Regions from separate parts of the Exiguobacterium sp. U13-1 genome, predicted to be linked through region 2. Evidence: riboswitches for the same ligand, from Rfam matches in the RefSeq annotation. Region 2 holds a riboswitch; each other region holds the start of a gene.
What was found. Region 2 has a riboswitch for S-adenosylmethionine ahead of ESP131_RS01900 (amino acid permease). Riboswitches for the same ligand answer to the same signal wherever they lie in the genome.
Positions count from the first base shown of each region.

Region 1: it holds a riboswitch for S-adenosylmethionine, as region 2 does, so the genes downstream of both, msrA (peptide-methionine (S)-S-oxide reductase MsrA) here and ESP131_RS01900 (amino acid permease) in region 2, are expected to answer to the same signal.
Region 3: it holds a riboswitch for S-adenosylmethionine, as region 2 does, so the genes downstream of both, ESP131_RS16020 (methionine ABC transporter ATP-binding protein) here and ESP131_RS01900 (amino acid permease) in region 2, are expected to answer to the same signal.
Region 4: it holds a riboswitch for S-adenosylmethionine, as region 2 does, so the genes downstream of both, ESP131_RS15025 (methionine ABC transporter ATP-binding protein) here and ESP131_RS01900 (amino acid permease) in region 2, are expected to answer to the same signal.

Region 1 covers NZ_CP015731.1:870,910-878,650, reverse strand. The annotation lists gene ESP131_RS04555 (C40 family peptidase) at 1-1,974, shown strand, start outside; gene ESP131_RS04550 (putative quinol monooxygenase) at 2,032-2,325, opposite strand; gene ESP131_RS04545 (M20 metallopeptidase family protein) at 2,403-3,581, shown strand; SAM riboswitch class I at 3,644-3,747, shown strand; gene msrA (peptide-methionine (S)-S-oxide reductase MsrA) at 3,843-4,373, shown strand; gene ESP131_RS04535 (winged helix-turn-helix domain-containing protein) at 4,604-5,200, shown strand; gene ESP131_RS04530 (MFS transporter) at 5,215-6,435, shown strand; gene ESP131_RS04525 (DMT family transporter) at 6,488-6,970, opposite strand; gene ESP131_RS04520 (Crp/Fnr family transcriptional regulator) at 6,983-7,651, opposite strand; gene ESP131_RS04515 (DMT family transporter) at 7,666-7,741, opposite strand, start outside.
Region 2 covers NZ_CP015731.1:358,653-366,393, reverse strand. The annotation lists gene ESP131_RS01910 (ketopantoate reductase family protein) at 1-358, shown strand, start outside; gene ESP131_RS01905 (polysaccharide pyruvyl transferase family protein) at 565-2,031, shown strand; SAM riboswitch class I at 2,141-2,242, shown strand; gene ESP131_RS01900 (amino acid permease) at 2,320-3,723, shown strand; gene mmuM (homocysteine S-methyltransferase) at 3,698-4,633, shown strand; gene ESP131_RS01890 (MarR family winged helix-turn-helix transcriptional regulator) at 4,701-5,123, opposite strand; gene ESP131_RS01885 (CBS domain-containing protein) at 5,305-5,760, shown strand; gene ESP131_RS01880 (MFS transporter) at 5,787-7,025, shown strand; gene ESP131_RS01875 (DUF1801 domain-containing protein) at 7,076-7,501, opposite strand; gene ESP131_RS01870 (WapI family immunity protein) at 7,593-7,741, shown strand, end outside.
Region 3 covers NZ_CP015731.1:3,099,009-3,106,749, forward strand. The annotation lists gene ESP131_RS15990 (RNA polymerase sigma factor) at 1-145, opposite strand, end outside; gene ESP131_RS15995 (metal-sensitive transcriptional regulator) at 372-635, shown strand; gene ESP131_RS16000 (SMP-30/gluconolactonase/LRE family protein) at 804-1,610, shown strand; gene ESP131_RS16005 (MBL fold metallo-hydrolase) at 1,737-2,465, shown strand; gene ESP131_RS16010 (alpha-glucosidase) at 2,538-4,148, opposite strand; gene ESP131_RS16015 (aminotransferase class I/II-fold pyridoxal phosphate-dependent enzyme) at 4,297-5,484, shown strand; SAM riboswitch class I at 5,547-5,652, shown strand; gene ESP131_RS16020 (methionine ABC transporter ATP-binding protein) at 5,737-6,750, shown strand; gene ESP131_RS16025 (methionine ABC transporter permease) at 6,740-7,405, shown strand; gene ESP131_RS16030 (MetQ/NlpA family ABC transporter substrate-binding protein) at 7,433-7,741, shown strand, end outside.
Region 4 covers NZ_CP015731.1:2,893,167-2,900,907, reverse strand. The annotation lists gene ESP131_RS15035 (PLP-dependent cysteine synthase family protein) at 1-466, shown strand, start outside; gene ESP131_RS15030 (bifunctional cystathionine gamma-lyase/homocysteine desulfhydrase) at 459-1,625, shown strand; SAM riboswitch class I at 1,683-1,787, shown strand; gene ESP131_RS15025 (methionine ABC transporter ATP-binding protein) at 1,864-2,886, shown strand; gene ESP131_RS15020 (methionine ABC transporter permease) at 2,883-3,548, shown strand; gene ESP131_RS15015 (MetQ/NlpA family ABC transporter substrate-binding protein) at 3,581-4,414, shown strand; gene ESP131_RS15010 (MDR family MFS transporter) at 4,494-5,744, shown strand; gene sufC (Fe-S cluster assembly ATPase SufC) at 5,878-6,663, shown strand; gene sufD (Fe-S cluster assembly protein SufD) at 6,682-7,741, shown strand, end outside.

The DNA.
Region 1 (7,741 bases), 510 kb from region 2:
AAGTCAGCTGTCACTCAAAATCAAGCATTCGAAACGTTCGGTACGACGGGGACTTTCACACGCGTGGCCACTAAAACGGGTTACGCCTTCGTATTGACAACTGATTTAGCTGATGCGCAGGTCGAAAATTACCCGGAAACGGGTCTGCGTTATGCCAAACGAGCGACTTCCCTTTTCGTTGAACCGAAGACGACAAGCACGAAGACAGTCGTCGTTCAAAATCAAGCGTTTGAAACGTTCGGTACGACGGGTACTTTTACACGCGTGGCGACTAAAACGGGTTATGCCTTCATATTGACGGCTGATTTAGCAGATGCGCAGATCGTGAACCATCCGGAAACAGGGCTACGTTACGTCCAACAGCAGACGACGGTCTATGCTACTGCGACTACGAAAGGAAAAGTCGTACAATCGCTTCCTGTGAATACTTCGCTTCAAACGTACGGCATCGAGGGTTCATTTACACGAATCAAACGAAACGACGAGTATGCCTATGTGCTGACGGCACATCTTGGTACATTGAAATACTATCCGAAGACTGCACGCCTCTATGTTCAGCGTGCTACACCGATCTATTCGGATGCCAAATCTTCAAGTCCTGTCTTAAAGCAACATCAAACGAATACGCTGCTGACGGTGTATGGCACAAGCGGTGCCTATAGCCGGATCATCTTCCGTGGAGTTCATGCTTACGTCAAGACAGCTGATCTCGGTACTGGAAAAGTCTATGCATCAACCGGGACACGATACGCGAAACGCAACTTGTCCGTCTACACATCTGCGTCGACGAAGAGCAAAATCATGTATTCCGTCAAACGAGCTGATAAGCTAACGATTTACGGAACAAGAGGCAGTTACACACGCTTGAAAAAAGGATCGGTCTACGGTTACGTCAAGACGACGGATCTCGTCACGAAAAAGCCGGATCTGTATGACGTCACTGGTCAACGCTACGTGACGGAAGACGATGTCGTCATTCGTTCGCAGGCAAAACTATCGGGTAAAAAAATCGGTACATTAAAAAAAGGGACCTCGATTTCGATTTACGGAAAAAGCGGTTATTATACACGCGTCAAATATAAAAACACCTTTGGTTTCGTCGATTCGAGTCGTATCGGACTGAACAAGCCGACGGCAAAAGCAAAAAAAGGCACGACATTTTATGTCCATCTGGACCAGACGCCACTCTTCTCTGCCGACGTTGCTTACAGTCGCCCAGCTGCCTATTTGAAGAAAGGGACGAAATTAATTGGTCTAAAATCAATTGATGATGACTTTTGGCAAGTTCGCCTGGCAAATGGTCAAACCGGTTACGTCCTCAACCCTTATATCAGCACGAGCAAACCCGATATGGGACTGACACAAAAAGCGATCGACCGGGCGAAAATCTATACGGTCAAACAGACGACGTCGTTCTTTGCGAGTCCGACAAGTCCAAAAGGCAGCGGACTCGTTGAACAAGGCAAACGGGTTTATCCGCGTCATCGAGTCGGAAACTTCTATGTCATCCAGTCAGGCTGGACACCTGTTTATCTTCCTGTATCCGCTGTGACGATCACGTCCGATAAACGGGTCGTTAAAAAGAATAATACGCGTGGTGAAAAGCTGATCCAAGCAGCAGTCCAACATATCGGCACACCATACACATGGGGTTCGCAAGATGCCGTGAACGGTGGTTTTGACTGTTCCGGTTTGATTCACTACGCGACGAACAAGGCTGGAAAATACGGTGGTCGGACGAACGTTCGTGGCTACTGGTACGGTGCTTTCTTTACGAATCGCCGGACGAGTATTGCAAGCGGTAAACGCTCGGATATCGTCTTCTTCCAGAACACTTATACAGATGGTCCATCGCATATCGGAATCATGCTCGATAGCGAACACTTCATCCATGCAGGCGGTTCACAACTTCAAATCAACTCGATTTACGAACCGCGTTGGCAAGAGCATTTCCTCGGATTTAAATCGATGTAAGACAAAAAAGACGAATCCGTCGAAATCGACGGGTTCGTCTCTTCTTATCGCAATACGTTAAAATGTCATCTCGACGTATTTCGTTACTTGTCGATCCATCAAGTATAACTCGATCTGTTCACGGTAGGCTTTATAGTGATCGGATGCGATATGCGCTTCAAGTGCCTCTTCATCACGATACACTTCATACAGCATGAATTGATGCTCATCCTCGATCGATTGATGTAAGGAATAACGTAAGCACCCTTCTTCTTTTTGTGAGGCATGATAGACCGTTTGTAGAATCGGGAAGACTTGATCCGCAAGTCCTGCTTTGATTGTAAGTACAGCGTTGACGACGATTTCTCCCATGTTTCATTATCCCCTTTCGTGATTACCTGTATCTGTACCCATTTTCACGAAAAGACACACGTCAAAGGAGCCTGAAGATGCAAACTAAACTTTTTGAAGCACTTGAACAATTCGAACCCACGATGATCGCGTTACGTCGTGATTTTCATCGACATCCGGAACTCTCTTTCCAGGAAGTCCGCACACAAGAACGGATTGCAAACTTTTATGCGGAGCAGGGCATCCCTCACGAAACAGCCGTCGGAGGTCGTGGTGTCGTCGCGACGATCGAAGGCAAACAACCTGGTCCGACGATTGCTGTTCGTGCAGATTTTGATGCCTTACCGCTTCAAGAAGAGACGACACTCGCTTTCCGGTCGATTCACCCTGGTGTCATGCATGCATGTGGACACGATGGGCATACGGCGATGGTGATGGCCCTTGCTGCTACACTCTATCCATTACGGGATCAATTGCAAGGAACGATTCGAATCATCCACCAGCATGGTGAAGAGGTCTTTCCCGGTGGCGCGATCCAAATGATTGAAGCCGGTGTCCTCGAAGGCGTCGATGCGATCTTCGAGACACATCTCGAAAATGATTTACCGGTCGGTACGATCGGTTTTCGAGAAGGACATACATTATGCGCGATCGATGAATTCGAAATCATCGTTCACGGTCAAGGCGGGCATGCCCAGGCACCGCACAAAACAAAAGATGCGCTTGTCGCCGGTGCACAACTGGTCTGTAACCTCCAACACCTTGTCAGTCGACGGGTCGATCCGTTCGAACCCGCTGTCCTTGCGATCGGGTCCTTCCATGCGGGAACGGCTCCGAACATCGTCACAGGTGAAGCACGCATCGTCGGGGAGATTCGGACGTTCAACGAGACACTACGACATCAGCTCCGACAAGAAGTCGACCTTATCGCCAAAACAACGTGTGCCGGCATCGGTGCCACCTATTCGATTGACTTCACGACGGGTTACCCGGCGCTTTGGAATCATCCGGACGAGACAAAACTCGTTCAGGAAGCCGCTTCTTTCTTACCGGAAGCATCTGTCCGGTCACTCACACCGATGATGGCGGCGGATGACTTCGCACATTACTTAACGCACGTACCGGGTAGTTATTTCTTCACCGGCTCCGGATATACGGACGGTCGCGTCAATCATCCGCAACATCATCCGCAGTACGAGATCAACGAACAGGCGTTGTTGGTTGGTGCGAAAACACTCGGAGCGACCGTTTTACGTGCCTTGAAACCTAAGGATTGACTTTTTTTCTTTGTGAATGGTATCATCACAACAATGATAACGAATGACATCAACTTCATATACCCTTATCAAGAGTGGACCGAGAGATCTGGATCGATGACGTCCCAGCAACCTGCGCATAGCAAGGTGCTACGACCAGCAAAGCGAAAGCTTTGGTTGATAAAAAGCGGCGACTCCTTTTGCAACCAAGCGAAGGAGTCGTTTTCGTTTTTCTCGCTGTCAGACATACAATGGGAATTTCCCACGGAGAGGAAGATACGGATGGAAAAAGCAACATTTGCAGGTGGATGTTTTTGGTGTATGGTGACACCGTTTGAAGAATTACCAGGAATCGAGGGAATCGTATCAGGTTACATGGGTGGACACGTCGATCACCCGACATACGAGCAAGTTAAAACAGGAACGACAGGACATCTCGAAGTCGTTCAAATCACGTTTGATCCGAGTCTGTTCCCGTACGAGCGTCTGCTCGAACTCTACTGGCCACAAACGGATCCGACGGATGCAGACGGTCAGTTCCAAGATCGCGGCACGCAGTACGCACCAGCAATCTTCTATCATACGGATGCTCAGCATGAAGCAGCGATCGCTTCTCGTGACGCTCTTGCTGCAAGCAATCGTTTCAAACAACCGATCGTGACGCGGATCGATGCCGCTTCTGAGTTTTATCCGGCGGAAGAGTACCATCAAGACTTCCATAAGAAAAATCCAGAACACTATAAAAAAGATCGTGCTGCTTCTGGTCGCGATGCCTTCATCGAGCAAGAATGGAAAGATACGACGACGGTCTAATCACCTCGAACCATACACAGTAGCTGAGACTGATTTCAAGCATCTCGTTCTTCCCCTACTTTCCAGTAGAAAGTGGAGGATGACCGAGATGTCATTGGAGTCAGTTTTTTGTATGTAAACCAACTGCTTTGTCCTTTGCGTCACCCTTGCATAAATTTGTAATCGTTTACAAATGAAGCCTTTTGTTTTACGGTTAACAAAAATTAACCAGTTAAAAAGGAGATGATTGGATGGAACAAAAAGCGATTCATATACTGAGCAGCTATGAACAATTGAAGGTGATCAGTGATCCATTACGAACAAAAATTCTTATGTTTCTCGTCGAAAAACCGCATACGGTGCATCAGTTAGCCCACTTGCTGACGTTATCCCGCGCGAAGGTCCTTTATCATGTACGGGAACTTGAAAAGCATGACTTAATTCGCCTCGTCCGGACAGAAGAACAGGGCGGCAACTTGTTGAAATATTACCAAGCGATTGCCCGAGGATACATTCCTGCTGATCACCTTCTGAACTTCGTCGAGACAAAAGAGGCGACTCGGCAGTCGTATCTTGAGGTACTCGACCGGGCAAAGACACGCGTCCTTACGGCTCCGACAGCTGCTTTTGCTCCCGTATCTTCGAACGTCGAGGACTGGATGAGCTTATCGCTTCAAAAGGAACTAACGATGTCTGAAGCCGACTTTCAACGGTTTGCTACAAAATATCGTGCTTTATTAGACGAGTTCACACAGTCTCCACCTGACGAAAAAGATCAAAAGCACTTTTACATCATGACGACTGCTTTAGCAATTGATGAACCACTGTTTGAGAATGACGAGGTTTAAATCGGAGGTGCCCCATGCTACCTGTTGAAATGGATATGCAACACTCGCTGTTTAAAAATCGATCCTTTTTATTTTTATGGGGGTCCGGTATGTGCTCTGCCCTTTCGTTATCGATGTATCTGTTTGTTGAACAATGGTATGTCATCCATACGTTAAACCAAGCATCCTATCTTGGATTCGTCCTCATGGCTACCTTGTTACCCCGTATTTTTCTCATGTTATTCGGTGGCGTCTTATCCGATCGCTATAAACGTTCAACGATCATGCGTATCTCGAGCGGTCTACGGATCAGTTTCATTCTTTGTCTTCTCGTTTTACTTCATGCCGATCAGCTTACGTTGCTGACGATTTTAGGATTCGCCTTGCTGTTTGGTAGTGTGGATGCATTTTTTTCGCCGGCGAATGCTTCCTTACTGCCTACACTCGTTCCGAAAGAACAGCTCACTAAAGCCAATTCACTGATTCAGACATCTAATCAAATCGCCCTTTTTTCAGGTCCGATTCTTGGTGGAGTCATCCTCAGCTATTCCTCTTACTCGTACGTCTTTCTTGTGATTTTCGGGACACTCTGTCTGACACTTCTTTTCACGTATGGTATTCGTGAATCTAAGATCAAGCGATCGCTTCAGCATTCAGCGCTCTTCGAACTAAAAGAAGGGCTGCATTACGTCTTTCACTTTCAGCAACTCAAGCAGACACTTTTTCTTATCATCTGTGTCAATTTCTTTTTCTTTGGACCACTCTTACTCGGAATTCCACTACTCGTTCATGATGTGCTTCAGGGAAGTGCGATGGATTTAAGTTATATGCAAGGGGCTTATCAAATGGGAATGCTCGGAGGGGCGCTCTGGAGTGGTTTTGCGCAGATGAAAGAAATTAAGCTTACCTCATCGGTCCGATTGATTGGTGCCTTAGGTCTGCTTCTCTTCCTGCTTAGCCAAGCCCAGCAGATGTTGTTGTACCTGATCATCCTTTTATCACTTGGTGTCCTTTCTTCGATCATCAATATTCGCTTCATTACGTTCATCCAGTCTCAGTGTGCGGAACAGACGATGGGACGTGTCATGAGTGTCGTCAACGCAGCGTCAAACGGTCTCGTTCCATTATCTTACGCGCTCCTCTCGTTTTTACTGTCGTTTCACGTTTCGATCACGACGATCATGTTGTACAGTGGTCTTCTTATCCTTGTTTTCTCACTCTATTTCAGAAAACGTATTATTCAAGTAGAAGACTAGTCAAAAAAGACAGTGGATTGAAATTCCACTGTCCTCATTCTGCATTCGATTATTATGAAACACGTTCTACCTGATCCTTCGCCTTCTCTTCTGGTGCTACGACTTGATACCGCTTCAAGACAAAGATCCCGCATACCATGACGGCGAGACCGATGAGCTGACCGAACGATAAATCAATTTGTGGTAAACCGAACCAACCGAACGTATCGACAGCGAGAGCAAAGCTTAACTGCGAAATCAGAACGACAGAAATCGCGACGGATGGACCAAGCAACTGAATTCCACGCATGACACAAAAGACGACACCAACACCGACGAGTCCGCCGAACCAATAGAGCGGCGATACGTTTTGGATTTGCCCAATCGTTCCACCACGAAACAGGACATAGGTGACACTTGCTCCGACGAAACCGACGAAGAAGACCAGCGTCGTTGTCGCCCATGCACCGAACGCGTCACTCATCCGAGCATTCAGTACCGTCTGTAAACTGATCAACATCCCTGCCAACACGGCACACACGATGCCCATTACCATGTTCGTTCCTCCTTACTCATAGCTGTTACCGTTCGCCTTCTCGCGAATCCGCTCCAGATCGACGATGATGATTTTCCCGCGTCGTCGAACGAGAATCTCTTCTTCACATAATTTCGTGATGATACGGTTGAGATGACGATAACTCGTTCCAAGCCAGTCAGCGACGTCATGTAAGTTCGACGTCCGCATCTCCTGATAAAATAAACTGTCACTGGCTTCAGAAGCAATCGACAACAAATATCCCGCAAATCGCTCCTCGACGGTATACAACACATGGTGCGACGCTGATTTCGAGTCGGCATACCATTTTGCTGTGATCGTCCGTAATAGGAATTGCAGAAAGACGTTCGTCGTATTGTGCTCGCGTAAAATCGCATATGGCACGCTCAACACCTCGACGTCGGTCACCGCTTCGACCGTATTCAACACTTCCCGTTCATTGATGAATTCGGCGTCACCAATCACCGTCAGAGGTGTCTTGAATCGCAGAATCCGTTGTTTCCCTTCTGACGAGGCAGCAGAAATCTTGACCTTGCCTGCGACGATGAAGTACATCCGGTCAATCGATGCCCCTGTCGTACAGAGGAGTTCTCCTTTTTGGAAGGTTTCTTGACGCAACCAAGCGCGCGTCTCTTCCGTCAAAATCGTATCCAGTCCATACTGTTGAATGACGGTTTCCATGTTCATTCCCCCCTTTAGACAAGTGAGAAAATCGCAACTCCCGCAAGCATGAGACCCACACCAACCCACTGACCACGATTTCCTTGTTTT
Region 2 (7,741 bases):
GTATCTCTTCATTTCGACATTCGCCGGCGTGACGACGCTATTTCGCTCAGCTATTGGTCCGATTCGGCAAGAAGCTGTCGGGCGTCAAATGATCCTAGACGTCATGAAGGAAGCGAAACAGGCGATGGAAGAACAAGGCGCAGTCTTTAATGACGATGTAGAAGCGGTGCTGTTGAAACAGATGCATGGAATGGAAAACACGATGAAATCGTCGATGTTACGGGACATGGAAAAGGGTCAGCCCGTCGAAGTGGAACATTTTTTCAGTGCGTTATTGAAGCCTTCTACGACTGATCAGATGAATGCCTTGAAATTAGTCGAAGCGAATCTGCGCATGTATCTCAAAACGATTAAATAGTTACATTTTTCTATTTTAGAAAAATTATGGAGTAATGCAAATGTTTCGTTTTGATGACGAAAGACCTGTTTCCCTTAGGAATCGTTGACTTCCGAAATAAAATTCATCTATTCTTAATGAGATTGAAAAAAACTGATAATATATTTTTCCGTATTTTTTTTCTTGCGAGGACGAATGAAGCAGACGAGAGGGGAAGTTTATCCATTATGAAACGTATTATTATTCGTGCAGGTATGACACCATTCGAACAGTTCGATGCTCCTTATTTGATGAAACATAATTCCATTGGAGGAAACGTTGGAAATCTTATCTATCAATACAGTATCTTTCGGACGTTGATGACAGAAGGTACGACGATTACACCTGACTATTACTATTACGACGAAGAACGGGCAGACGAAATCAATGCCAACTTTGATCTTTATGTCATTCCGTTAGCGGACGCATTCCGAAAAGAATTCGTACCGACGTTACGGAAATATACACGTCTCATCAAAAAATTAAAGATTCCAGTCGTCGTCATCGGTGTAGGATTACGTGCACCGTTTGAACCAGACTTAGATGGTGGATTCCCATTCGATGAAGATGTTAAAGCATTCGTCAGTGCCGTTCTCGAGCGCTCAAGCATGCTTGGTCTTCGCGGAGAGATCACATCGAAATACTTAACACGTCTTGGTTTCCGCGAAGGGATCGATCATCGTGTCATTGGATGTCCTTCGATGTACGCGTTTGGTCGCGACTTGCACATCCGTGAAACGAACATCACACCTGAGTCGATGATTACGGTCAACTCGTCACGTTTGGCTCCACAAAACGTCCTTGATTTCATTACACGCGGAATGGAAGAATACCCGAATCATTACTTCATTCCCCAGTGGATGAAGGAACTGAAGTTAACGTACACAGGAACGCACCCGATCGCAGATCTTTCAGTGACGAACTATCCGGTGAAGATGTCGGATCCTGCTTATATGAATGATCGGGTCCGTTTCTTCTTGAACGCACAGACATGGTTCGATTTCATCGGACAAGCAGACCTTAGTTTTGGTGCGCGCTTGCACGGAAACATCACAGCGACGCTTGCGGGTACGCCGAGTATCCTCATTCCAAAAGATGCACGGATGCGCGAATTGACGGATTACCATCAATTGACGCACATTTGGGCGAACGACATCAAAGCGGATACACAATTATCCGACATCGTAGCCAACGCTGACTTCCAAAGTCCAGCACGTGTTCAAGCGCGTAACTTCGACAACTTCGTTGACTTCTTGAACGTGAATGATCTTGAGCATATCTATCAAGAGACGAACTATCCTGAGAATGTACCGTTTGACCGTCAAATGGCGCAAACTGAGTTGCTCCCACCAGTCCAGCCGATTTCTGGCGTAAGTCTTGAAGAAGCAGTCGCCCGTTTCGAACGGTTCTTCCCGGAACAAGAGAAGAAGATTGCGGATGCGCAAAAACAAACAAAAGCACAATTAGCTGAAAAAGATAAGAAAATCAAAGCATTGCAGAAACAAACAGGAACGGCTCAAAAGGATCAAGAGATTGCGGCGCTCAAAGCGCAACTGGCTGCCCAAACGAAGAAAATGAAACATCAGCAAGGGACATTGAACCGGAAAGCGGTTCGTGCAGCCTTGAAAACAGCGGATTTATTCGCCAAAAAATAAGACCTCCAAACATTCCGGAACGATACGATGCGGAATGTTTTTTGGGTAGAAGTATTCTGAATTGTGTTGACAATTCGAAAAAGACTTGATAGGGTTAGGAACAATTACATACTTATCCAGAGAGGTGGAGGGACTGGCCCTATGAAACCTCAGCAACAGGTCGAAAGATACTGTGCTAATTCCTGCGGGTGCTGCACCCGATCGATAAGATTTCCGAATTGTCGACCGACGCATCCGTGAGGATGCGTTTTTTGTTTGAAATAGGTGGAATGAGGAGGAAACGAATTCATGAAAACGAGTGGGGCTTTTCGACGCAAGATGGAATCACGTCATCTGATTATGCTGTCGTTAGGTGGTGTCATTGGAACAGGATTGTTTTTAAGTACAGGTTATACGTTAGAACAAGCAGGACGGGTCGGGACGATTTTGTCGTATTTGATTGGGGCAGTCGTCGTCTACTTAGTTATGTTAAGTCTCGGTGAACTCGCCGTGCACATGCCGGAAACCGGTTCATTTCATAAATACGCAACGAATTACATCGGACCCGGTACCGGTTACACAGTCGCCTGGCTCTACTGGCTGACGTGGACGGTCGCCCTTGGTTCAGAATTCACGGCAGCAGGTATTTTGATGCAACGTTGGTTCCCGTCGATTCCGGTGTGGGTGTTCAGCGCCTTATTCGCTGCGATGATCCTTGGTATCAACGTCTTGAAGGTCCGCGTGTTCGCTGAAGTCGAGTTTTGGTTTTCAGCGATTAAGGTCGTGACGATCATTGCTTTCATTTTACTTGGTGCGGGAGCGATCGTCGGCTTCATTCCACTGCAAGATGGTAGTCCGGCTCCATTCTTTTCTTCGTTAACCGAAGGCGGGTTGTTCCCAAATGGCGCTTTCGTCATCTTCATGACGATGCTTGCCGTGAACTTTGCTTACTCGGGAACGGAACTGATCGGTGTAGCAGCAGGTGAAGCAGTCGATCCGAAACGGACGATTCCGCTTGCGATCCGGACGACGATTTTACGACTGGTTCTCTTTTTCGTCGGTACGATCATCGTGTTAGCCGTCTTGTTGCCAACGGAAGGGAAAGGCGTACTCGAAAGTCCGTTCGTCGCCGTGTTTGAACGAATCGGAATTCCTTACGCAGCAGACGTGATGAACTTCGTCATTTTGACAGCGATCTTGTCGGCAGCGAACTCTGGACTTTACGCCGCCTCTCGGATGCTCTGGTCGCTTGCGAACGAACGCATGATTCCACGCTTCTTCGCCCAGGTGACGCCAAATGGGGTGCCACTACGAGCCGTATTGTTCAGCATGCTTGGCGGAGGACTTGCCTTGCTGTCTAGCATCTATGCAGCAGGAAGTGTCTATATTGCGCTCGTCTCGATTTCCGGTCTCGCTGTCGTCGTCGTTTGGATGAGTATCAGCGTTGCCCAGTATCGCTTCCGGAAACAATTCCTCCGTGAAGGGCATACGGTCGACGAATTGGTCTATCGCACACCACTCTTTCCATTCGTCCCGATCGTTGCTTTCGTCGTTTGTTTGATTTCCCTGATTGGTATCGGATTTGATCCGACCCAACGCATTGCCTTGTACTGTGGTATTCCATTCATCGTGATCTGTTATGTCGTTCATGCGTTCACGAATTCTTCTCAGAAACGGAGTGTTGAAGATGTCCCGAATCAAAAATCCAGTTGATCAACGATTACAGGAAGTTCCCTTTCTCATTTTAGATGGTGCCCTTGCAACCGAACTTGAACAGAAGGGATTCGACCTGAACGACCCGCTTTGGTCAGCACGTCTCTTAATCGAAGCACCGGAACAGATCGAACACGTCCATCGTGACTACTTTGAAGTAGGTGCCGATGTTGCCATCACTTCAAGCTATCAAGCAAGTATTGAAGGATTCAAGCAACGTCATATTAAGACAGAGGAAGCACAGGCGCTGATTCGAAAAACAGTCACCTTGGCGCAAAATGCACGCTCGCGTAGCGGAAAGAGTGACGCATTAATCGCGGGATCAGTGGGTCCTTATGGTGCCTACTTAGCAGATGGCTCTGAGTATCGCGGTCATTACGGGGTGTCAGCAGATGTGCTAGAAGCCTTTCACAGACCACGTATCGAAGCGTTGATTGAAGCAGGAGCGGATCTGCTGGCATTCGAGACGATTCCGTCGCTCGAGGAAGCGGTCGTGTTGTTCCGGATACTTGAAGCGTACCCAGAAGTGTCTGCTTGGCTGACGTTCTCGCTTCAAGATGCGACACATATCAGTGAAGGAACGGCACTTGCGACGTGTATTGAGACGGTTGGACAACACCCGCAACTGGCAGCAATCGGTGCAAATTGTTTTCCGGCATCTTACGCGACTGACTTTATCCGTCACGTCAAGGCGTTGACGGACGTGCCAATCATCGTCTATCCGAACTCTGGTGAGGTCTATGATCCGGTCGCAAAAACATGGTCGGGTACGAATCAGTGTACGTCGTTCCAAACCGTCGCGAAGACATGGTATGAGGCAGGGGCACGATTGATCGGTGGTTGTTGCCGAACGTCACCTGAACACATCGCACAAATTCGTTCGGTTTGTCAGGTTACTCATACATCATGAATAATGACGAAAAAACGGACGCGAAATCGATTGATTTCGCATCCGTTTTTTTAATGGTGTGATTCCGTTATCGTTCGCGCAAGGCACGATTAAATTGTTGGAGCAGGCGTCCAAAATCTTCGGCATCATCCGATGGCCAGTCCGTCAGGAGACGTTCGATGCTCGCGAGGCGCGCTGTCCGGTAAATCGTGAGCTCTTCTTGTCCTTTATCTGTGATGTGATAGAAGAAGGCACGTCCATCTGTCGGATCTTTTACTTTTTCAACAAGTTGCTTCTGATCGAGTGCCGCAGCTTGGCGACTGACGGTCGAGACATCAAGCTGAAGTTCACGGGCAAGTGTTTTAACACCGACCTTACCGGAATCCGCTAATTGTCGCAGTAACAGGTAGGAAGCACGATCCAAATTACGATTGTCTGCCGTCGCTGTCGTCAAGCGCCGGATCAGGATCGCTAACTCCAATTCAATGGTTTCGAGTGCTTGTTGAGACATCGGGTATCTCCCCTTTCAAAAAAGTCTCTCTGTCCCTCATGATTACCCAATGTGGATAAGCTGTCAATCCGAAAAGCAGGAGGCTTGACAGAGTTGTAGTTGTATTATACAATCATTTTTGTTCTTTTAATTGTATCATACAACTTTTTATATGAGAAACGAACGACAAAGGAGAATTCAGATGAAAGCTAATGAGTCGATGAAACAAGAAGTCATCACGGTAAACGATACAGATCTGATTCGGACGGTCATCGAACGATTCATTCAGTCTGGTATTAGCGGCGTTCCTGTCATCAATGCTGAGCAAGAAGTCGTCGGATATATCAGTGACGGAGATATCATGCGCGCGATCGGAAAACACAAGGACATCATCGTCGATACATTCTTATATGTAGATGTCATCAAAGGAGACGAAGAAGATTATGAAGACCGGATTCGTCATATCTTGAACCGACCTGTCATGGAACTGGCACGCCGGAAAGTCGTAACAGCGGACGCTGACACCGAAATGGAAGAGATTGCGGCGACACTTGGCGCAAAACGGATCAAAAAGCTTCCAATCCTTCAAGCAGGACGTCTTGTTGGGATTATTAGTCGAGGCGACGTCATTCGCCATTCGTTTAAACAGTTCATGTAACACATTCAATAGAAAGAAGGGACACTATGGCACTTGCTGAAAAAACAACGACGCTTGAGCCGGAAACGGTATTAGCAGAAAGCAAACATGGATTATTCCATCAACCGGTTGCTGTCTGGGCAGTCTTTTTCGCCAGTATTACAGCATTCATGGGAATGGGGCTCGTCAATCCTGTCTTACCGACGATTGCCGAGAATTTAGAAGCGTCAAAAAGTGAAGTAACGCTCTTATTTACAAGTTATAACGCCGTCATGGCATTCGCGATGTTAATTACAGGCGCGATCTCATCACGGATTGGTCAAAAAGGAACATTGATGCTCGGGATTGCCGTCATCGCAATCGTTGCTGGTTTTGCTTCGCAAGCAGACAGCATTTGGACGCTCGTCGCGTTACGCGGGGGATGGGGACTTGGGAACGCTTTGTTCGTCGCAACAGCACTCGCTGCGATCGTTTCGCTATCATCAGGCGGAACAGCAAAAGCGATCATTTTATATGAAGCAGCCGTTGGTCTCGGGATTTCGATTGGACCATTGTTAGGTGGAACGCTCGGTTCAATCACATGGCGCGCTCCATTCATGGGTGTTGCGACAATCATGGTCATCGCATTCCTCGTCTTGCTCTTCTTGATGCCAAAACCAGCAGCATCTGTCGCACCGAAACAGAAGTTATCATTAAATGCACCGTTTCAAGCGATGAAGCATCGTTCACTCTTGACGCTCGGGATCGTGGCGGCACTTTATAACGTTGGGTTCTTTACAATCATGGCCTATGCACCATTCGTCATGAAACTACCAGCGCAAGGACTCGGATTCGTTTTCCTCGGTTGGGGAATGTTGCTTGCGATCACATCGGTCTTAACGGCTCCGAAACTGAAACAATGGTTCGGAACAATCAAAGCGATGGTCATGATGTTGATCACATTCGCAATCTTGCTTCTATTAATGGGGATCTTCACGGAAACACCAGCCGTCGTCATCGTCTGTGTCATCTTAGCGGGAGCCGTGCTTGGGAATAACAACACGCTCATCACGACAGCTGTCATGGACGCAGCACCTGTCGAACGTTCGACAGCATCTGCGGCATACAGTTTCCTACGTTTTCTCGGGGCAGCCATCGCGCCATTCATGGCCGGTAAATTGGCTGAAATCTTCAACGCAAACCTACCGTTTTATGTCGGAAGTGGCTTTGTCCTCTTATCCGTCATCATCATCGGGGTCAATCTCAAACACATTTGCCATATCGATCGGACGGAAGGCGGACATTAATTTTAAAAAAACAGCCGAAGCGAATCTGCTTCGGCTGTTTTTGATTGAAATCAAGAAGGGTACCTGTCTCTTAACGTGCGGATCGAGTGCTCGATCATTTCCCGAAGTACGTCTAAATCGATGTCAGTCAGTCGTTTTACGTAGAGGCAGGATTTACCGCGTCGATACGTACCGAGACGGGCAAGTAGTCGTTCTGAGATTTCGTCTTCACCAAGCGCGAGATAAAGGACGAGATTCGTCTTGCGCGGAGAAAAGCCGACATAAAAGCTGTCGCCCTCGCGACCAGAGGCATAGCGATAATGGTAGGAACCAAAACCAATCAAGGATGAACCCCAAAGGACGGCTTCGTATTTCGTGACATCTTCGAAGAACTGACGTAATGTGATACCATCTGCTTGACGTAGTGGCGGTTCGACTTGTGCCAGAAAGACATCAACGGACTGTTCGATAGGACCTGTCTTTGGCGTATCAGACATAAGCAGACTCCTTTCGGATTAAGACGATACCAGTTACTTTTACTTTCGAGAAGTGCTAGTAAATATCCTGTGGCTCAGAGGTGGAAATCGAATGAAGCATCGCATCGTGTTTCGAGGAGAAGAAGGCAGTGTATCATGGGACATCTTACACGTCTATCCAACACAAGAAGAACTAACGATTCAGATGAAGGAACAAGATAGTGAACGCAACATTTCAGTTTCATTTGACGAATATGATCT
Region 3 (7,741 bases), 470 kb from region 2:
CTTCTTCGGACAACCGGTCATTATTCGTAAAGCGATGGGCGAATGAGAACAACAGCCTCTCGTACTTATCGTACAATGTCTCGAGAGCTTGCTCATCACCGCTACGCATCAGATGATAAAGCGATTCATCGGATTGAGTGTGCATCCTTCTCCTCCTTCTGATGTCAGCCTTATCATATAGTATACGCAAGCTGACACCAAATCGTTTTCGATTTTATCAAATTTCTAAGTAAAAAACTTCACCACATCCATATTCCCTCATTCTATCAAAAATATAGCTTAAAATTCTGTTGAATTGACAGCGATACCGTAATGGGCATAGCATAAAGATACTACATGACGTCAGGTCAACGGGAATCGGAGGAATAATAATGGATTATGATCGGAAGATGAAGAACCGTGTTAGTCGGATCGAAGGACAGCTACGAGGCATTTTACGGATGATGGAAGAAGGGCAAGATTGCCGCGATGTCATCACCCAGCTTTCCGCTGCCCGTTCCGCGATTGACCGGACGATCGGCGTCGTCGTCAGTTCGAATCTAATTGAGTGCGTCAAGGACGCCGAACAAAATGGCGATGGACAAACCGAGGAACTCGTCAAGGAAGCGGTCAACTTGCTCGTTAAGAGCCGCTGATATAACGCTCGTAGGATAGTCTGCTTTGATAGCAGGCTATTTTTTTTAGACGTTTATTTAGTATACCAGCTGTTTGATCCAGGTTTGATTGCGCGTCAAAACAGGTATACTAAATTGTTATTATCTGGACTGCTCGTAAAAGGTGTCCACTTAGGAGGAAGAGTACTTATGACCGTTTCCCTATTCATTGATGTCGCATGTAAGACAGGCGAATCTCCTGTTTACGACGCAAAAACAAAGCGCTTTTATTTCGTTGATATTCCGAATCAACTTCTTTTTTCATATGACCTCGTCACAGAAGCGCTCAAACCGTATACGTTACCAAGCGCCATCACATCGATTGCCTTGACCGATGCACCGGATTTATTACGTGTCACGGCTGAACACGGATTCGGAACGTTTGATCTCAAAGAAGGACACTTGTCTCTTGAGCATCAACTGTCGTTACCCGATTCCGACCGAATGAACGACGGAAAGCTTGATCCGACCGGACAATATGTTGCCGGTAGCATTAATGAAGAAGACGGCAAGACCGCTGGATTGTTCCGTCTGCGTCACGATGGTTCCATCGATGTCTTGCACGAAGACTTAACGAACTCGAATGGACTCGTCTGGTCAGAAGATGGCAAGACGCTCTATCACATCGATACACCGACGAAAAAAGTCTATGCCTTTGACTACGCTCCAGACGCACCACTTTCGAATAAGCGTGTCGCCGTTGACCTTGAAGAGGAAGAAGGGTTCCCGGATGGTATGACGAAGGACGCGGAAGGTCACGCTTGGATCGCACATTATGCTGGATCATGCATCACCCGGTGGGATCTTGCGACAGGCGAAAAATTGGATCATGTCGACTTCCCAGTCGCAAATCCGACGTGTCCGATTTTCTATGAAGATCGATTGCTCGTCACGACCGCTGCTAATGGAGATGATGCACCACACGCTGGTGCCGTCTTCGCCGTAACATTTGAATAATTCGTAGAGGAGGGATCATCTTTTTAGAGGTGATGCCTCTTTTTCCACACAATTCGTCTAGACGCATCTAAAAAAACAGACGATACTAAAGAAGAAGACTATTCATTTTTTGAAGGAGTGAAGCCGATGCGTGTCACGACAATCGAACGTTTACACCAATTGCAGACGACCCCATCCTTTTTCCCGGTCAACTGCTACCTGTTTGAAGAAGTAGACAGTTTAACATTGATTGATGCCGGACTCGGAATCAACGCAAAGGCGCTCTATCACTACATTCGACAGCAAGAGAAACCACTCGGTGCAATCATCCTGACTCATGCGCACGCCGATCATGTCGGCTCACTTGATTTCCTGGCGAACGCCTTCCCACTCGCTGAAGTCTGTATCAGTTACCGAGATGCTGCATTGCTCAGCGGGGATGAGACGCTACGAGAAGGTGAAACGACACCCTTAAAAGGGGGCATTCCGAAAAACATCAAAACGCGACCGGATCGATTACTCGAGAGTGGTCAACAAGTCGGTAGTCTCAGTGTCATCGCCTCACCCGGCCATACACCTGGCTCAATCTCGCTTTGGCATGAAGGAAGCCGGACCTTGATCGCTGGAGATGCTTTTCAGACGCAAGGTGGACTTGCCGTCTCCGGTGATGTCCGTTGGCAATTCCCGTTCCCCGCACTCGCGACATGGGATCCGGACGTTGCCCTTCGCTCAGCTGATCAACTGACGGAACTGTCTCCAGATATTCTTGCCGTCGGACACGGTCCCCTCATTCTCGGACCGAGTTACGAGATGCGACAAGCCGTCGATCGATTCACTCAGGTCTTACAGACGAAAAAATCATCACCTTTCAAATAATATACGCATATGAAAAACATCCGCGAACGTGTTCCTGATATGTCGCGGATGTTTTTTCGTTCAACAGACGACTCACTTCTGTTCTGTAACAGTATAACGGTAGACGCGTGCTTCATAGGGACGCAAGATATCCGGGCTATCCGGATAGTTTGATACGAGCAATTTTTCATGTGGTAAAACGAGGGCAGTCTGCATCGGTTCATCATGCACGTTGAGGACGATCCGCCAGACCTCTCCCTCTAGTTCCCGCTCATAGATATAGAGATATGGATCATGGAGTGCTAAGTCTCGGTACGTACCGTAGACCATAATCGGATGATCCTTTCGCATCTGAATCAACGATCGGTAAAAAGCAAGCACGGACGATGGATCGGCTTCTGCCTGCGCGACATTGATGTCTGTATAATTCGGATTGACCGCTAACCATGGTTTCCCACTCGTAAAACCGGCTTCATGCGTGTCGTCCCACTGCATCGGCGTGCGGGAGTTATCGCGGGCGAGTAACTGCATCGATGAGAGTACGACCTCCGGGTCCTCTCCACCAGCAACGCGTTCTTCGTATCGATTGCGAAAGGCGACGTCTTGATAGAGCGATGGATCTGAGAAACGAATCCCCGTCATGCCGATTTCTTCTCCTTGGTACACGTACGGAATGCCAGGTAACGTATGCAACATCAAACCGAGTAATTTCGCACTCTCGACCCGGTACCGTTCACTGCCGAATCGCGTCACTTGTCGCGTATGATCATGGTTGTTGAGGAACTGTGAATTGACACCTAGTGGGTATAAGACGTCGTACCAGCGTTTCTGAATTTCCTTGAATCGTAAGAGATCCATTGCCTCCATGTCGTCCGCGATTTCGAAGTGAAACAGCGTCCGAAGTTCTTCTCGTTCTTCACTGACATATAACAGACCGTCTTCCGGACCAACGAACGGAATCTCACCGACTGTGAATAAATCTTTTCCCGCAAGGACGTTCGCATGCATCTCCTGCAGGAAGTCATGCACGCCTGGCTGATTTCCAAGGTACGATAGATCAAACGGATTGGCGACATCCTCGAACGACCGTTTTTTGATCAAGTTGATGACATCCATCCGGAAGCCGTCAATCCCTTGAGCGATCCACCAGTTCATCATATCGTAGATCGCTTGCCTCACAGCTGGGTGCTCCCAGTTTAAGTCTGGCTGTTCTTTTGCGAAGGAATGAAAATAATACTGCCCGCGCTCTTCACTCCACGTCCACGGGCTTGGCGCAAAGTAGGAGCGCCAATTGTTTGGAGGCGTATCTTTCGTGCCATCCTGCCAGATATACCAGTCTTCCTTATCGTTGATCCGCTCCCGCGACTGACGGAACCAGTCATGCTGGTCACTTGTATGGTTCACGACTAAATCGAGAATGACCTTCAATCCACGGGCATGAGCGGTCGTGATCAACTCCTGTAGATCTCCCATCGTTCCGGCTTTTTCCATGATCCCGTAATAATCGGCAATATCATAACCGTTATCGACGTCCGGTGAACGATAACATGGATTCAACCAGACGACATCGACACCTAGTGAAGCGATGTAATCAAGCTTGTCGATGACACCTCGCAAATCACCGATCCCATCCCCGTTCGAATCTTTAAAGCTACGCCAGTAGACTTGATAGACGACCGCCTCTTTCCAGTTAGCTCGCTTCATCTCCTCACTCCTCTCCCTACTCTTTATTCCCGCTCCACTTATCTGTACCTGTTTATCCGACAATTTTTTTGAATTTCGAAAAAGTTCTTTTCTTTTGACTGAATATTCGTTATCCTTGACGACAATACCACGAAGGAGGCATTCATCCATGAAACATTTCGCTCCATCCATCGCCATTGATCGGCTTCCTGCTCCCGTTTTCGCTGAGCTCGCAAACCGAATCGGTGCTGTAAAAGCTGCCGGACACGATGTCATCACACTTGGTCAAGGAACACCCGATCAAACGACGCCCGTACATATTCTCGATGCGTTAAAACAAGCCATCGACGAGCCAACGAACCTTCAATATCCACCGTTTCGTGGCCATGATTTTCTAAAACAAGCCGTCGCCAGCTTTTATGCGACTGAATTCGGCGTCACGATCGATCCGGCAACGGAAGTCGCGATTCTCCTCGGCAGTAAAGCCGGAATCGTCGCCTTACCGCAGACGATCGTCAACCCTGGAGAAGGTGTCATCGTCCCCGATCCAGGATACCCGGATTACCTGTCTGGCGCCGCACTTGCTGGCGCATTCCCGATTACGCTTCCGTTGCTCGAGAAAAACGGTTTCTTACCCGATTACGACTTACTTGATACGACGGATGTCGAGCGTGCCCGGATGTTGTTCCTCAACTACCCGAGTAATCCGACAGGCGCTACGGCGACGGCAGAAGCCTTCGAACAGACAGTCGCTTTCGCCGATGCCCATGATATCTGTGTCGTCCATGACTTAGCATACGGCGGCATCAGTTTCGATGGTCCGACGCGAAGTTTCCTGCAAACGGAAGGTGCAAAAGACGTCGGGATCGAGCTATTCTCACTCTCAAAACGCTTCAACATGTCAGGCTTCCGGATTGCCTTCGCAATCGGAAATTCGTCCGTCATCTCAAGCATCGAGACGTATCAGGAACATCTTTACGTCAGTGCCTTCACACCGATTCAACATGCTGCGACCGTCGCTCTGACGAGTGACCAGACATGTGTCCGTGAGTTAAGTAGCTTGTATGAAACACGACGTGATGCATTGTTCGCAAAACTTGATGCGATCGGTTGGAGTGGACCACGTCCGGGCGGTTCCTTCTTCGTCTGGCTGCCTGTTCCTGAAGGTTACACGTCCCAGAGCTTCACCGATCATCTGCTTGACGAAGCACATGTCGCCGTGACGCCTGGATCATTCTTCGGCGAATACGGTGAAGGCTACGTCCGGATCAGTCTGATTGCTGATGTCGAACGATTGGAAGAGGCCGTCGACCGAATCGGAACGCTCAACCTATTCCGGACACCTGTTGCGGAATAATTCAAAAAAAATATTTGACAGATGGGAATCATTTCCGTTAAAGTAAATCCCAACAGCATAACTACTTATCGAGAGCGACCGAGGGATTAGGCCCAACGACGTCCGGCAACCACCTATCAGGAACGGTGCCACATCCTACAGAATGGATTTCATTCTGAGAGATAAGTTACGAAATCTTACACTTTCGTCGCTTTTTTCTGGTTGCTCTGCTACTAGGAAAAAGCGACTTTTTTTGTACAAGGAGATGAGCGGATGATTGAATTCAAACAGATTACAAAACGGTTCGTCCGAGACCGGACTCCGATTTTCGCATTACGAGATGTTGATTTGACGATTCAAAAAGGAGAAATCTTCGGGATCATCGGTGAATCCGGTGCCGGTAAAAGTACATTGCTTCGCCTGATCAACGGGCTCGAGCACCCGACACAAGGAACCGTCAAGGTCGACGGTGTCTCGCTCGGCGGGATGTCAAAAGCGGACTTACGTCAACTTCGTTTGCGGACAGGGATGATTTTTCAACATTTCCAATTGATCCAGTCGCGCAACGTCGCGGATAACATCGCTTTTGCACTCAAGGCTGCTGGCGTCAAACGAGCAGATTTCCCGGAGCGCATTCGCGAACTCGTCTCGCTCGTCGGACTTGAAGGATTTGAGACGAACTTCCCGAGTCAATTAAGCGGTGGGCAGAAACAGCGCGTTGGGATTGCCCGGGCACTCGCAAACAATCCGACCGTTTTGTTATGTGATGAAGCGACATCAGCTCTTGACCCGGTCACGACGCTTCAGATTCTTGATTTGTTAAAAGATTTGAATGAACGACTCGGATTGACGATCGTCCTCATCACGCATGAAATCGATGTCGTCAAACAGATTTGTCATCGTGTCGCCGTCATGTCGCAAGGGGAAGTCGTCGAAGTCGCCTCTACCTATGACTTGTTCAGCCAAGCCAAACATCCGGTGACGCAACATTATGTCGACACGGCGTTACAAATCGAGCTACCGGAACGCATCTTACAAGCGACACCGGGAAAAATCATCCGCTTGCAGTTCACAGGCGAGAAGACCGGCGAGAGTACGTTATCAGAAGCAATCCGCCGTTACGATATCTCAGTCAGCATCTTGCACGGCAAGGTCGACTACATTCAAGACGTCGCCTTCGGTGTCCTGATTGTCAGCTTGACGGGATCATCCGACCAAATCGCTCCTGCCCTCGACTGGCTCGCGACGGAACTTCACGCACTCGAGGTGATTCAGGATGTGGCTTGATCGTATTCAAACGATGTTACCTGAGCTCTTGAAGGCACTCGGCGAGACAGCATGGATGGTCGGAATTTCACTCGCCTTCGCATTGGTCGTCGGGATTCCGCTCGGGATTCTCTTGTTCGTCACCGACCGCGGATTATTTTTTCAAAACCTTGCCGTCCGACGTGTTCTTGATTTCGTCGTCAACATCGTCCGGTCGCTACCGTTCATCATCTTGCTAGTTGCCCTCATTCCGTTAACGAAGTTCTTGCTCGACAATACGATTGGTCCGACGGCAGCATCCGTCAGCCTCAGTGTCGCAGCGATTCCGTTTCTCGCGCGACTCGTCGAAACATCACTACGTGAGATTCCGCCCGGTTTGATTGAAGCAGCGGAAGCGTGCGGGGCAAAACCATTACGAATCATCGTCAGCGTCCTTTTACCGGAAGCACTTCCCGGCATCATTCAAGGCATCACATTAACGACGATCAGTCTGATCGGCTTCTCGGCGATGGCTGGTATCGTCGGCGGCGGTGGTGTTGGTGACCTCGCGATCCGTTTCGGTTACTATCGCTACGATAATCTCATCATGATCGTGACGATCGTCGTGCTCATCGTTATCGTTCAAAGTATTCAAGCACTTGGCAATCAACTGGCGCGAAAAACAGATAAACGCTAATCATACATACAAAGGGAGAGTGGAATCATGAAAAAACGATATGCCTTTTTAGCAACAGCCTTACTCGGTGCAGGAGTCCTCGCGGGATGTGGAGACAGCAGTGCTGATGAAAAAGACAAGACGATCAAGATTGGTGCGACGAGTGGTCCGTATAGCGACATGGTCAAACAAGCGATCCAGCCACAACTCGAAAAGAAAGGCTATAAAGTCGAAATCGTCGAGTTCAGCGATTACATCCAACCGAACATCGCCCTCGGTAGCGGAAACATCGACGCCAACTTGTTCCAACACTCGATCTATCTCAAGACGTTTTCTAAAGAAAAGAACCTCGATTTA
Region 4 (7,741 bases), 670 kb from region 2:
TCAGCGGACACTCGGTCCTGAGCTGATTGCGGACTTGCCGCACATCGACTGGTTCGTTGCCGGTTGTGGTTCAGGTGGTACGTTCGCCGGAACAGCGGACTTCTTAAAACAACGTCTCGGTACAAAAGCAGCAATCGTCGAACCGGAAGGCTCCGTCTTAAACGGTGGTCCAGCCGGTCCGCACAAGACGGAAGGCATTGGAACAGCAAAATGGCCAAGTCTCGTTCCGCGTGAACTCGTTGACGAGATTCATACGATTTCTGACCGTGATGCGTTTGATGCGGTCCATACACTCGCCGCTCGCGAAGGATTACTCGTTGGTAGTTCAGCAGGTGCAGCGCTCGTTGCTGCGCTTGATATCGCAAAGCGTCACCCCGGCAGTACGATCGTCACCGTCTTCGCAGACAGTGCCGAACGCTATTTAAGCCAACAAATCTTTGAAAAGGTGGACGAAACTCATGCGTAAGAAGACAGCATTGATTCATGGAGGAACAGGTGTCGACCGGGCAACAGGAGCCGTCACACCACCGATCTATCAAACAAGCACATACAAGCAGGATAAAATCGGTCAACTCAAGGACGGATATGAATACTCACGAACAGCGAACCCGACACGGACGAGCATCGAACGATTGATTGCAGATCTTGAAGGCGGCGCACGTGGTTTTGCCTTCGGTTCTGGGATGGCAGCAATCCATGCCGTCTTCCATTTGCTTGAGTCTGGTGATCACATCGTCATGACAGATGACGTCTATGGTGGTACGTTCCGCTTGATGCAACGCGTCTTACCGAAGTTCAACATCCAAGTGACATTCGTCGATACGACGGACCTTGCAGCGACGGAAGCAGCGATTCAAGACAACACGAAGATCGTTTACGTTGAAACACCGACGAACCCGTTGTTGAAAGTAACGGACATCGAAGCAATCGCAACAATCGCAAAACGTCACGATCTTAAACTCGTCGTCGACAACACGTTCGCGACACCATATCATCAACAACCACTCGCACTCGGTGCAGACATCGTCTTGCACAGTGCGACAAAATACATCGGCGGACACTCGGACGTCGTCGCTGGACTTGTCGTCGTCAAAGATGATGCGCTCGGCGAAGAGATGCACTTCATCCAAAACTCGACAGGCGGCGTGCTTGGACCGCAAGACAGCTTCTTGCTCGTCCGTGGTCTTCGTACACTCGGTATCCGGATGGATGCGATCGAAGAGACAGCACATGATCTCGTCGCGTTCTTACAAGCGCAAGATATCGTCTCGAACATCTTCTACCCAGGACTTGCATCGCATCCTGGTCACGAGATCCAAGCGAAACAAGCGACTGGATTTGGTGGGATGATCAGCTTTGATGTCGGTTCAGCAGCGAACGCAGAAAAACTCGTCGAGGCGACACATTTCTTCACACTTGCTGAGAGTCTTGGTGCCGTCGAGAGTCTGATTTCGGTTCCGGCACGGATGACGCACGCGTCGATCCCGGCAGAACGTCGGGCAGAACTCGGCATCACGGACGGTCTCGTCCGGATTTCAGTTGGACTTGAGGATGCGGAAGATTTGAAAGAAGACTTAACACGTGCTTTCACGTTCCTCGAAAAAGTTTCTGAAAAAACTGTTTGACAACAAAAATAACCCCTGCTAATATTCAGAATATATTCTACAAACTTAATACCGAAACTCTTATCGAGAGTGGTGGAGGGACTGGCCCGATGAAACCCGGCAACCGCGGATCTAATCCGAAGTGGTGCTAATTCCAGCAGACAAAAGTCTGGGAGATGAGAGCAAATGGTTTTGTGTACTGAAAAGTGCGCGCGTTTGCTCTAAAACGCGCGCACTTTTTTATTTAGGAGGGACAGTAGTGATTCGTTTACAAGACGTAGGAAAGATTTATCGCTCAAAGCGCGGAGCAGTCGAAGCCGTCGCGAATGTTGATCTGACAATCGAGCGCGGCGAAATTTTTGGAATAATCGGTTATTCCGGAGCAGGGAAATCGACCCTGATCCGATTACTGAATATGCTCGAAGCACCAACGAGTGGTTCGATCCAAATCGATGGTGTCGAAATGACATCACTGAAACCAAAAGAATTACGAGGCGTCCGCAAGAATGTCTCAATGGTATTCCAGCACTTCAACTTACTTTGGTCACGAACAGTCGAGGAGAACATCATGTTCCCGCTCGAACTCGGTGGCTTTCCAAAAGCTCGCCGCAAGGAACGGGTTGCGGAACTGATTCAACTCGTTGGTCTTGACGGACGAGAAAAAGCTTACCCATCGCAATTATCCGGCGGTCAAAAGCAACGTGTTGGTATCGCTCGGGCACTGGCATCGAACCCAGACGTTCTCTTATGTGACGAGGCAACCAGTGCACTCGACCCGAAGACGACGGACTCGATCCTTGAATTACTCGTCGACATCAACCAGAAACTGAAACTGACGATCGTCTTGATCACACACGAGATGCACGTCATTCAAAAAATCTGTCACCGGGTCGCCGTCATGGAAGCCGGTAAAATCGTTGAGCAAGGTCCGGTCGCGGAAGTCTTCCGTCACCCGAAACAAGCGATGACGAAAGAATTCGTCAAACAATTGACGTCGCCGTCAGAAAACGAGTTAACGTTCGCGAAACTACGCGAACGGTACCCAACCGGTAAAATCGTTCAGTTGACGTTCGTCGGATCGACAGCGGAAAGCCCGATCCTCGCGGAAGTCATGAAGGATTCACCGGTCCTGTTCAATATCATCGGCGGAAACGTCGGTCAATCACAGGAAGGGGCACTCGGTACACTGTTCATTCAGTTGATTGGGGAAACAGAAGCAACACAAGCGGTCATCACGAAGCTTCAAGCCAGTGATGTTGAAGTGGAGGTGGATCACCGATGATTTCATTCTTTGACAACCTAGACTGGGACATGGTGTGGGAAGCGACAGGCAGTACCGTCTATATGACGGCAATCGCTGGGGTTTCGACATTCGTTCTCGGTTTGATCATTGGTCTATTATTGTATGCAACAAACGAAGAGTTATTATTCAAGAATCGGGCGTTTTATTCAATCTTGAGCTTGGTCGTCAACGTTTTCCGTTCGATTCCGTTCATCATCTTACTGATCTTATTGATTCCATTCACGACAGCAATCGTCGGTTCGTTCCTCGGACCAACGGCAGCATTACCGGCACTGATCTTCGGTGCTGCACCGTTCTACGGTCGGATGGTTGAACTCGCGTTACGCGAAGTCGATAAAGGTGTCATCGAGGCAGCTGAATCGATGGGCGCGACGAAGTTCCAGATCATCTATAAAGTCTTAATCCCGGAAGCGTTGCCTGCCATCGTTTCTGGTATCACGGTCACACTCGTCTCACTTGTCGGTTATACGGCAATGGCCGGAGTAGTCGGCGGAGGTGGACTTGGGGACATGGCCTTCATCGAAGGATTCCAGCGTTCTCAAAACGATGTCATCGTCATTGCGACACTCTTAATCTTAGCGATCGTCTTCGTCATCCAAATCATTGGTGACTTGCTGATCCGTGCAATCGATAAACGTTAATTCAAATTTTATTCATATTGGAGGAATCATTCATGAAAGTTTGGAAAAAATTCGTAGGTACTGCCGCTGTATCCGTTTTAGCAATCAGCCTTGCTGCATGTGGTGAAAAATCATCAGGATCAGGTAGCGACGACAAAACACTCGTCGTTGGTGCATCAAACGTACCGCACGCTGAGATTCTTGAGCACGTTAAAAAAGAATACGAAGCAAAAGGTTACAAGCTTGAAATCAAGAAGTTCCAAGATTACGTACTTCCGAACAAAGCGCTCGCTTCAAAAGAAATCGATGCAAACTACTTCCAGCACGTACCGTATCTCGAGCAACAAGAGAAAGAAAACAAATCATATAAGTTCGCGAACGCAGGTGGCGTTCACGTTGAACCACTCGGTATCTACTCGAAGAAATACAAGTCACTCGATAAGTTGCCAAACGGTGCAACGATCCTGACGAGCTCAAACGTCGCGGAACGCGGTCGTGTCTTGACGTTCCTTCAAAACGAAGGATTGATTAAACTCAAAGACGGTAAAACGACAGATGCACAACTCGGTGATATCGCGGAGAACCCGAAGAAACTCAAGTTCAAGACGAACATCGAAGCATCACTTCTTCCGCAAGCCTACAAAAACAATGAAGGCGACGCCGTCCTCATCAACACGAACTATGCGATCGATAACGGTCTGAACCCGTTGAAAGATGCGATCGCATCAGAAGATGAGTCGTCACCATACGTCAACATCATCGTCACACGTGACGGCGATGAGAAAGACAAGCGTGTCACAGCACTTCTTGACGTTCTGCACGAGAAGAAAAACCAAGATTGGATCCTCGACAAGTACAAAGGTGCGGTCGTTCCAGTCAGCAAATAAGTTCACCGAAACCGGCATCCTTCCTATATAATGGAAGGATGCTTTTCATTTGTCTGAAACAGGGGTTAGGGGGAATCATATGCAACGCATTCGTCAACTGCATCCGTTGACACTCGGGGTCTTGTTTGGAACGTTTTTCTCGCGTCTCGGAACATTCATCACGATGCCGTTCTTCGCCATCTACATGACGACCGTCCTGAAGTTTGACCCGATCGATGTCGGCTGGGTCCTCAGTATCTCAGCGATCGCGAGTCTCGTCATGAGCTTCATCGGTGGTACATTGTCGGACCGGTATGGACGACGGGCGATGATGCTCGCCGGAACGATTGGGTTTGCGATCGTCTTCATCGCACTGGCACAAGTCGAGACATTTTGGGCGTTCTTTATCCTCAGTGCCTTGAATGGTGTCTGTCGCTCGATTTTTGAGCCATCCGCTCGTGCCTTGATCAGTGATACGACGGACGAAGCGAACCGATTGTTCGTCTTCAATATCCGTTACGCGATGATCAACATCGCAGCAGCGATCGGGCCGGGAATCGCCTTACTGCTGAGTGCGGGGAACACGTCCGCGACGTTTTACATCACGGCGTTCGTCTATATCGTATACGGGGTGATGATTGGATTCTTATTCAAACGCCATCCGATCACCGAGACGCACGGTGGCAAGAAGGTCTCGTTCGGAGCGACGGTTCGTCTGTTACGGACGGACATCGCCTTTACACTCGCACTCGCCGGCATTATCTTCGGGGTCTTTGGTTACAGCCAGTTCAACTCGACCTTGCCACAGTTCTTGACGGAGACGTCACTGCTTGAAGGCGGAAAGACACTCTATGCGATCTTGATCACGATCAATGCGATCACCGTCTTGATCGTCCAATATCCGATCATGAAGTTCGGTGTCAAAACGTCACCGCTCGTCTCGATCACGACCGGGATTGCGACAGTTGCGATCGGATTGTTCATCATCGGTAATGTGAGTTCAATTTGGCTGATGGTTGTCGCGATGGTTATCTTCACGTGCGGGGAAGTCATGATGTTCACGATGACCGACATCTTGACCGATCGGTTTGCCAAACCGGAATTACGGGGCAGTTATTTCGGGGCGATGGGCTTGACGTCGATCGGACAATCCATCGGTCCGATCGCTGGAGGACATTTGTTAAGTTTATATGGAGCGGACCGTCCGTTACCGATTTTCGGGATATTAGCGGGCTTGACATTATTCGGAATACCACTACTCTTACTGTCACAACGGATTCATCGGGGTTCGACGATCGAGGAACTGGAGGAACCGGTGAAACTTTCGAATGATTCTCAACAAAACGCATGATTTTGAGAAAAATCAGCGAGCGATGACGCTTGAATAATACGCCATGTTTCTTTAAGATTAGAATGATACTAAATTAGTAACGCTCGTGTTCTGAATCGTCAGTCACGAAATGAATAGATGGAGGGATTCTAACATGAAGGCTTCACACTTGAAGATTGAAGATCTACACGTCGCGATCGACGGCAAGGAAATCTTGAAAGGCGTCAACTTGGAAATCAAAGGCGGGGAAATCCACGCGGTCATGGGACCAAACGGGACAGGTAAATCAACACTCGCATCAGCATTGATGGGTCACCCATCGTACGAAGTGACATCTGGTTCAGTCACACTCGACGGCGAAGACGTCCTCGACATGGAAGTCGATGAGCGCGCACAAGCGGGTATGTTCCTCGCAATGCAGTACCCAAGTGAAATCAGTGGTGTCACGAACTCAGACTTCCTTCGTTCAGCGATCAACTCGCGCCGCGAAGAAGGCGATGAAATCTCACTCATGAAGTTCATCCGTGAGCTTGATTCACAAATGGGTCTTCTCGAGATGCCTTCAGAAATGGCACACCGTTACCTCAACGAAGGTTTCTCTGGTGGAGAAAAGAAACGTAACGAAATTCTTCAAATGATGATGCTTAAACCAGCAATCGCGATTCTTGATGAAATCGATTCAGGTCTTGATATCGATGCATTGAAAGTCGTCGCAAAAGGTGTCAACGAAATGCGTTCACCTGAATTCGGTTGCTTGATCATCACGCACTACCAACGTCTCTTGAACTATATCGAGCCAGACTTCATCCACATCATGATGGGCGGAAAAATCGTCATGTCTGGTGGTAAAGAACTCGCACACCGTCTCGAAGCAGAAGGTTATGACTGGGTTAAAAAAGAACTCGGCATCGAAGACGTCGAAATCGAAACAAAAGCGTAAGACGAGGGAGGAAGCATGATGACTGTAGAACTGAATCTTGCAGTAAATCGCGAGGCAGTGGCAGAACGTGCGACTCGCTTAGGGGAACCATCTTGGATGGTCGCAAAGCGTCAAGACGCGCTTGATCTTGCCCCAACGCTCGCATTGCCAAAAGTAGAAAAAATCAAGATCGAAGGCTGGAACTTCACAGAAGGTACGACGGAACTCGAAACCGTCACTGGTCTTTCTTCAGATATCGAAGCATTGATCGGCGAAAACCGTGATCACATGCTCGTCACGCGTAACGGACAACTCGTCCATGCGCAAAACAGTGAAGCGGCGAACGGCGTCATCTTCACGACGCTCGAAGACGCATTAAAACAACATCCGGAACTCGTCGAGAAGTACTTCATGACGGAAGGTGTTCAAGTCAACGAAGATCGTCTTGCGGCATTAAACGCGGCACTTCGTAACGGCGGTACGTTCCTCTATGTACCAAAAGGCGTCAAGCTTTCTGTACCGATGCAAGCGATCTATACGCTTGAGCAATCAGGCGCAGCGCTTTACCATCACGCGATCATCGTCGCAGATGCTGATAGCGAATTGACGTATATCGAAAACTTCGTCTCTTACGGGGACGAAGCGCATAACGTCAACGTCGTCACAGAAGTCTTCGTCGAAGACAACGCAAAAGTTCTCTTCGGTGGTGTCGATACGCTATCTAAGGGTGCGATCACGTATATGAACCGTCGTGGTGTCGTCAAACAAGGCGCGAAGCTTGAATGGGCACTCGGTCACATGAATGACGGTCACACGGTCACAGAAACAAAAACACATCTCGTCGGAAACGATTCGTTCTCAGATACGAAAGCCGTTACGGTCGGTCGTGGAGAGCAAAAACAAAACTTCAACGTCCGGACGGATCACTTCGGTAAAGGATCAGAAGGTTTCATCTTGATCCACGGTGTCCAAAAAGATTCAGCAACATCGATCTTCAACGGAACGTCGATGATCCATCACGGTGCTTCAAAATCAAACGGCGTTCAAACGGAACGTGTCCTCATGTTGTCTGAAAAGGCACGTGGTGATGCGAACCCGA